DNA from 2 places in the Allobosea sp. Tri-49 genome. Region 1 is predicted to be linked to the other one. Evidence: predicted binding sites of a transcription regulator. Region 1 holds the regulator's gene; the other holds the start of a gene.

Region 1 (3,847 bases):
CGGCATCCGCCTCTACGAGAAGCCGCCGAAGTCGGAGCTCGACGACCGCGTCGAGGGCGCGCTGCGGCGCGCCGCCCTCTGGGACGAGGTCAAGGACAAGCTGAAGAGCTCCGGCATGGGTCTGTCCGGCGGCCAGCAGCAGCGCCTCTGCATCGCACGCACCATCGCGCAGAAGCCCGAGGTCATCCTGTTCGACGAGCCGACCTCGGCGCTCGACCCGATCTCGACCGGCAAGATCGAGGATCTGCTCGAGCAGCTCAAGACGGACTTCACCATCGTCATCGTCACCCACAACATGCAGCAGGCGGCCCGCATCTCGCAGTACACCGCCTTCATGTATCTGGGAGAGGTGATCGAGTTCGACGCCACCAACACCATCTTCATGAACCCGCACAAGAAGCAGACGCAGGACTACGTCACCGGCCGTTTCGGCTGAAGTTCTGAAGCGTCGGCCAGCCCCGAAGGATACGCCCCGATGTCCGACCATATCGTCCGCTCCTACGATGCCGATCTCGAGGGCCTGCGCCGCAGCCTCGCCGAGATGGGCGGCATGTCCGAGCGTATGCTCGGCGACTCGACCGTGGCGCTGGTGCGCCGCGACACCGCGCTCGCCCAGAAGATCATCAGCGCCGACCAGCGCCTCGACAATCTCCAGCGCGAGGTCGAGGAGAAGGCGGTGCTGACCATCGCCCGGCGCCAGCCGCTCGCCAACGACCTGCGCGAGCTGATCTCCGCGATCCGCATCGCCGCCGATATCGAGCGCGTCGGCGACCTCGCCAAGAACATCGCCAAGCGCGCCGTCGCGATCTCCGGCCAGTTCTCGCCGCCGCATCGTGCCGTGGTAGGCCTCGAGCATATGAGCCGCCTGGTCCAGGCTCAGCTCAAGGACGTGCTCGATGCCTACGCCGCCAGCAACGAGCAGAAGGCGATGGAGGTCTGGCGCCGCGACGACGAGATCGACGCGCTCTACACCTCGCTGTTCCGCGAGCTCCTGACCTACATGATGGAGGATCCGCGCAACATCACCTTCTGCACGCACCTCCTCTTCTGCGCCAAGAATGTCGAGCGCATCGGCGACCACACCACCAACATCGCCGAGACCATCCATTACCTCGTCACCGGTCAGTCAATCGACGAGACCCGGCCCAAGCTCGACACCACCAACATCCTCGTCGACCTGCCGGCAGCCAATGGCTGACCGGCGGACGTTTTGAACGGACGCTGACATGCCTGCACGCATCCTGATCGTCGAGGACGAGGAGCCGCTGACCCTGCTGCTGCGCTATAATCTCGAGGCCGAGGGCTTCGAGGTCGACAGCGTGGCGCGCGGCGACGATGCCGAGCTGCATCTGCGTGACCACACGCCGGATCTCGTCCTGCTCGACTGGATGCTGCCCGGTCTCTCCGGCATCGAGCTCTGCCGGCGCCTGCGCACAAGGCGCGATACCGAGCGCGTGCCGATCATCATGCTGACCGCCCGCGGCGAAGAGACCGAGCGTGTGCGCGGCCTTGCCACCGGCGCCGACGACTATGTCGTCAAGCCGTTCTCGCTGCCCGAGCTGATCGCCCGCATCCAGGCGCTGCTGCGCCGTGCCAAGCCCGGCCATGTCGCCGGATTGCTCGCGGCCGGTGATCTCGAGCTCGACCGCACGACGCGACGCGTCCGACGCTCCGGCATGGAACTGCATCTCGGCCCGACCGAGTTCCGCCTGCTCGAATTCCTGATGCAGGCGCCGGGCCGGGTCTATTCCCGCGCGCAACTGCTCGACGCTGTCTGGGGTCGCGACGTCTATATCGACGAGCGCACCGTCGACGTCCATGTCGGGCGCCTGCGCAAGGCGATCACGCCGGCCAACGCCAAGGATCCTCTGCGCACCGTGCGCGGCGCCGGCTATGCCTTCGACGAGACCTTTGCGCGCGGCTGATGGTTCTGGTCAGCGCGGCGCGGCGATGATGACAGCCGCACCGGCGAGGCAAAGTGCGGCGCCGGCGAGATCGTAGCGGTCCGGCGCGATCTTCTCGACCAGCGCCATCCACGCCAGCACGCAACGATGTAGATGCCGCCATAGGCGGCGTATGCGCGGCCGGCCGCGGGACTATCGACCAGCGTCAGCAGCCAGCCGAAGGCTGCGAGCGCCACCAGACCGGCTTGTCCAGCTTCAGCCAGGCCCAGAAGGCGAAGCAGCCGGCGATCTCGGCCAACGCCGCGCCTGCATAGATTGCGATCATAGCCAATACGTGCCCGGCCCTAAGGCTGCGGTGAGCCGGGCGAAGACAGGGCGGTAAGCCTCGGACGCCAGCGGTGTCAGCGATGGGGCCTCGCCGAACGTGAACCAGCGGATCTCGCTGTGTTCGTCATTACTGATCGTGGGATCGCCGCCCGCCCATTTGCTCACTGTGAACAGATGCCAGAGCGCGGGGGTGACGCCGTCCGTCTCCGTCGTCTCGATGGCCTCGAAGCGGCGGAAATCTGTCGGAGTGATGCCGGTCTCCTCCTGGAGCTCGCGGATAAGGGCGGACTCGGCGGTCTCGCCCGCCTCAAGGTGGCCGCCGATCGTGTCCCAGCAGGATGGGCGGTTCCGGCGATGCGGCGACCTCAGTCCCAGCAGGAGCCGCCCATCCCTGATCGGTAGGGCACAAGCATACTCAATCGGGCGAGGTCTGGGGGCGTTCATGCATGCCTCCTGCATCGAGCCGGGCTATCGACAAAAAAGCCGGCCTTTCGGCCGGCTTTTCGCATTCTGGAAGTCTCGCGTCGCTCGCTCAGGCGCGAATGATCTTGCGGTCGCGGCGGCGGTCGGCGGCCGGCTGGTAGGCGATGCGGGCATGATACGCGCAATAGGGCATTCCGGTCGCCGAGCGTCCGCCGCAGAAGCGGAACTCCGGCGTGGTCGGGTCGCCCATCGGCCAGCGGCACATATACTCGCGCAGCTCCATGATCGTGACCCGCTCGGAGAACGGCACGACCACGTCCTCGGACGGAGCCGGCTCGCGCGCGACCTGCGTCTCGGCCTCGATCTCCGGCGCGAACTGGGGAGCGAGCGCGGTATTGCCGCGGGTCAGCCCGGCGCTGCCGCTGCTGTGATGGCCGGCCGGATGGCTCGGCGGGCGAGCCACCGGCTTGCGCGGGCGAGGCGTGGCTGAACCCGGGCTCTTGGCGCGGCCTGACAGCCCAAGGCGATGCACCTTGCCGATGACGGCGTTGCGCGTGACGTTGCCGAGCTCGGCGGCGATCTGGCTCGCGCTCAGGCCGTCGTTCCAGAGCTTCTTCAGCAGTTCGACGCGTTCCTCGATCCAGGCTCCGGCTTCGGTCATGGAGTTGCACCTGTCTTCGTCATGTCCCGCCGGCTGGCCGGCGAGGCATAGGGAAAGATCATGGCGGAATCCGATACCGGCAGCGTCCGTCGCTGAACGGAAGCCGTTACGCCCGGAACTGACGATACTGGAGACGCCGCACGAGATGTCGTATCTGACGAGAGAGACCATACAAGATGGCCTGACTCGGCCACAAGAGTCGCCGAATCCTAATTCGGCTTTTCCCCAGCCAATCACTGCAGAGAGCTGCCCAGTGAGTCCAATTGGCAACGCTGCCGCGAGGTCAGCTGCGATTGACAGGGCAAGGACGGTTTTGCATAGTTGCTTCACGCAGCCGCCCCTATCGGGCGGCGCTTATGTTTTTGAGCGATCGGGACTTTCCATCGATGCGGCTTGACGCGCGACGAGACGGCGGGAACGGCCAGCGACGATAATGTCGCCGGCGGGTCGTATCATGCCGGCATCATGCCGCAAGCGCCCTGCATCTCCGTTCCCGACTTGAGGTTCCGCGCTTCCTCCCTGTTTCGCCGCA
Region 2 (3,847 bases), 210 kb from region 1:
TTCCTTCCCGGCGGTGACGGCGGTTCGGGTCAAGGACGCACTTGAAGCGGTCAATACCATCGTCGGCCAGCTCGCCGGAGCGATTCGCGGCGCCTCCGGCCTTGCCATCAGCGCGAGCCTGCTGGTCCTAGCGGGCGCTCTGGCGGCCGGTCAAAGGGCGCGGCTCTATGACGCGATGATCCTGAAAACGCTGGGTGCGACCCGCCGATTCATACTTTCGTCGTACGTCCTCGAATACGCAGGCATCGGCGTCGTTTCGGCTCTGTTCGGGCTCCTTGCAGGTGCCGCGGCCGGATGGGGCGTCGTCACGCAAGTGATGAAGATAGATTTCGTCCTCGATCCAACGGGCGCTATTATCGCTGCGACTGCAGCCGTCGTGGTCACCGTCGTGTTCGGATTGGTCGGAACGCTACAAATACTGTCAAAAGCGCCGGCTTCTCATCTGAGGAATTTATGAGTTCTGACTCATCGCAGCGCGGCATAGACATGAACTGACGGTAATGTTGCATGGCTCGGCAAGCGAATTTCTATGCCGGTGACGCCGCTAACCATGCTGGCCCCTTGTAAGACCGCTCGTTCCCCCTCATATTTCGCACTGTCGCCACGATGGTGCGCGACGGTGGGCGTCGCAAGGGCGATGTCCGCCCGGCAAAGTTTCAAGGGGAATTCTCTCCATGAGCGATTTCGACCGCAACGCTCAAGTCTGGGGTGCCGGCCGCGCACAGCAGACCAGCGCTGCTGAGCTGGACCAGGGCCTGCGCTCGTTCATGCTCGGCGTCTACAACAACATGACGATCGGCTTGGCCATCACCGGCCTGATGGCGATCGGCATCTCGATGCTGGCGATTGCCGGCTACTCGCCTTCGGGCAAGGTCACCGCGCTAACGCCGCTTGGCCAGGCGCTCTACCTTAGCCCGCTGAAGTGGGTGGTGATGCTGGCTCCGCTGGCCTTCATCTTCTTCTTCTCGTTCAAGGCCGAGAGCATGAGCTCGTCGACGGCCCGCGCCATGTTCTTCGCCTTCGCGGCGGTGATGGGCGTCTCGCTGTCGTCGATCTTCGTCGTCTTCACCGGTGAATCGATCGCCAAGGTGTTCTTCATCACCTCGGCGGCTTTCGGTGGCCTTAGCCTCTTCGGCTACACCACGAAGAAGTCGCTATCGGGCATGGGCTCCTTCTTGATCATGGGCCTGATCGGCCTGGTGATCGCCTCGGTCGTCAACATCTTCCTGGCCTCTAGCGCTCTGTCCTTCGCCATCTCGGTGATCGGCGTGCTGGTCTTCGCCGGCCTGACTGCCTGGGATACGCAGCGCCTGAAGGAAATGTACCTGTACTCGGACCTCGACTCCGAGTCGGCCGCGAAGCTTTCGGTGAACGGCGCCCTGTCGCTCTACCTGAACTTCGTCAACATGTTCCAGATGCTGCTCTCGCTCTTCGGCTCCAAGCAGGAGTGATCAGGGCGACAGCCTGAAAACACGAAGCCCCGGCCGCAAGGCCGGGGCTTTTCTTTTTGGGCCAGCCTGGCGCGGCGATCTCAGCTCACCACGCTCAGCCGCTTATCGAGCACCTTGAGCACCCGGCTCAGCTCGGCTCCACGCTTCAGGATCAGCCCGGTCGCGGTCACCACCGAATAAGTGCCCTGTCGCCTCGCCAGCGACGGGTCCTTGACGATCCGGTAGAGCGGCACCTCCGCTGCGCGGCGAAAGACCGAGAACTGCGCCTTGTTTCGCAGGAAATCGATAGCGTAGTCGCGCCACTCACCGGCCGCAACCATCCGGCCATAAAGGTTGAGCAGCTCGTTCAGCTCACGGCGGTCGAAGGTGACGGAAGAGGGCGCGGTGGCAGCCGGAAAGGCGACGACCGCGCCTGCTCGCTGCGCTGGCGGAGTTTCGCTTTCACTCATCGCGCCTCCTGTTCATCGCCTGCCGTTGCCCGGCAAGGGATGATGCGCCCGCCTCCCGACGCTGGCAAGACAGCTTGATGACAGTGCCGACATCTTCTTCCGCTTTCATCGCGATTGCCATGATTTTGCCGCGCTTGCGCCAAGCGAGCGCCCCGTTGCGGCATTCAACTCCGATTCGTTGCCTAGACGGCCCGACCTGTCCGGCTCCGGACACGTCAGCCCCCCAGCCCCTCCGGCGCTGCGGCGGGTCGGGCCAACTAGTCCAGGCTAACTTACGGCTGGCGGTTTCCGCCGGCCGTTTTCTTTGACCGGAAGCTTAGCGCGACGCGCCGTGATATTCGGGATTGGGCCGCATATCGACCGCCGAGGCGATCCGGTTCGACATGTTGAAGAAAGCGGCGACCGCGCCGATGTCCCAGATGTCGCGCTCGCCAAAGCCGGACTGGCGCAAGCCTTCCCGATCCTCCTCCTCGATTCGATGCGGCGTCTCGGTCAGCTTCACCGAAAAATCGAGCATGGCGCGGTGGCGCTGGGAGAGTTGCACCGCGCGAAAGTTCATCACCATCATCTCGCCGAGCACCGGATCGCCGGAGAGCTGACGCACCGCTTGACCATGCGCGGTGAGGCAGTAGTAGCAGCGATTCACGCTGGAGACCGCGACCGCGATCATCTCGCGCTCCAGCTTCGACCAGCCGGACGGCGCCAGCATCAGATCGTTGTAGAAGCTGGCGAAGGCCTGGAGCTTGGCATCGTCGTGCGCATAGGCGGTGAGGACATTCGGGACATAGCCCAGCTTCTCCAGGCATTTCGCGAAATAGGCCTCCATCTCCGGCGACAGCTCTGCCTGCGGCAGCGCGAGTGCCATCACGGCAGGCGGCGCGTCCTGCTTCGCCGGCTGCTCGCCCACCATCGCTTTGTCATGCTTCTTCGTCATCTCTGCACTCCTCGCGCTGATATCCGCGCGGATCGGGCACAAGCTGCCGTTTCCGCGCCATATTGGTGCAATCTGGCTGTCGCGATACGACGAAAGTTGCAGCGGCCGGTGAGCTATGTCATCGCTGCGGCAAAATAGCAGGGGGAAGACGACTATGGCCAAGCGCGAAGCGAATGCCACGGCTGCAGCCGTCACCGCGATCGAAGCTGCTGCCCGTGAGCTCGGTTCGGCGATGCCCGCGGAATTCCCCAAGCTGCTCTATGGCCGCACCGTCGCCGAGGATCTCGTCGCGCTGCCGCCGGACCTGCTAGCCCGTGCTGCCGACGCCGCCTATGCCCACCTGACCAGCCGGCGCAAGCCCGGCGAGCCCAATTTGCGCTTCCGCGACGAGGCGGTGAAGGCGGATGGGCGCGAGCGCCAGATCACCGTCCTCGAGGTCGTCAACGACAACAAGCCGTTCCTGCTCGACTCCACCCTCGCCGAGCTGGCCGAGCAGGGCTATGAGCCGCGCCTGGTCGCCCACCCCATCCTCGCTGTGGTGCGCAAGGACAATGGCACCTTCGAATCGCTCGCCGGCGAAGCGGCCGGCCGCGCCGTCGAGGGCACGCGCCGCGAGAGCCTGATCCATATCCATCTCGACCGGATCGACACAGCCGAGGCGCGTGACCGGCTCGCAGCCGGTCTTGCCCGCGTCTATGTCGATGTCGGCCTCGCGGTCGACGACTGGGCCGCGATGCGCGGCCGTATCACCGAGGTAATCCAGTCCTACCGCGCCAACCCGCCGCCGCTGCCGGAGGACGAAGTCACGGAAGCGCTGAACTTCCTCGAATGGATCGCCAGCGACAACTTCACTCTGCTGGGCGTGCGCGCCTATCGCTTCGCCGGCGGTGACACCGCTGCCGACCCGGTCGATTCCTCCGGCCTCGGCATCCTGCGCGACCCGGATGTCCGGGTGCTGCGCAAGAACCGCGAGCTCGTGGTGATGACGCCGGAGATCCGCGCCTTCCTGGCCA

The links. The regulator PhoB, encoded in region 1, activates phosphate uptake and scavenging genes when phosphate is short. The targets are predictions, from matches to a motif close to TGTCATNNANCTGTCAT.
Region 2: BLM15_RS21705 (DUF2794 domain-containing protein) is a predicted target of PhoB. The motif match lies at 1,967-1,983, and genes of this name have one in related genera.

The regions. Positions count from the first base shown of each region.
Region 1 is NZ_CP017946.1:4,277,505-4,281,351, reverse strand. Features, by position in the region: gene pstB (phosphate ABC transporter ATP-binding protein PstB) at 1-436, shown strand, start outside; gene phoU (phosphate signaling complex protein PhoU) at 476-1,198, shown strand; gene phoB (phosphate regulon transcriptional regulator PhoB) at 1,227-1,925, shown strand; partial or broken gene BLM15_RS20685 (YnfA family protein) at 1,935-2,229, opposite strand; gene BLM15_RS20680 (NUDIX hydrolase) at 2,226-2,675, opposite strand; gene BLM15_RS20675 (GcrA family cell cycle regulator) at 2,764-3,315, opposite strand.
Region 2 is NZ_CP017946.1:4,487,017-4,490,863, reverse strand. Features, by position in the region: gene BLM15_RS21715 (ABC transporter permease) at 1-457, shown strand, start outside; gene BLM15_RS21710 (Bax inhibitor-1/YccA family protein) at 675-1,451, shown strand; gene BLM15_RS21705 (DUF2794 domain-containing protein) at 1,532-1,900, opposite strand; gene BLM15_RS21700 (peroxidase-related enzyme) at 2,217-2,810, opposite strand; gene BLM15_RS21695 (NAD-glutamate dehydrogenase) at 2,989-3,847, shown strand, end outside.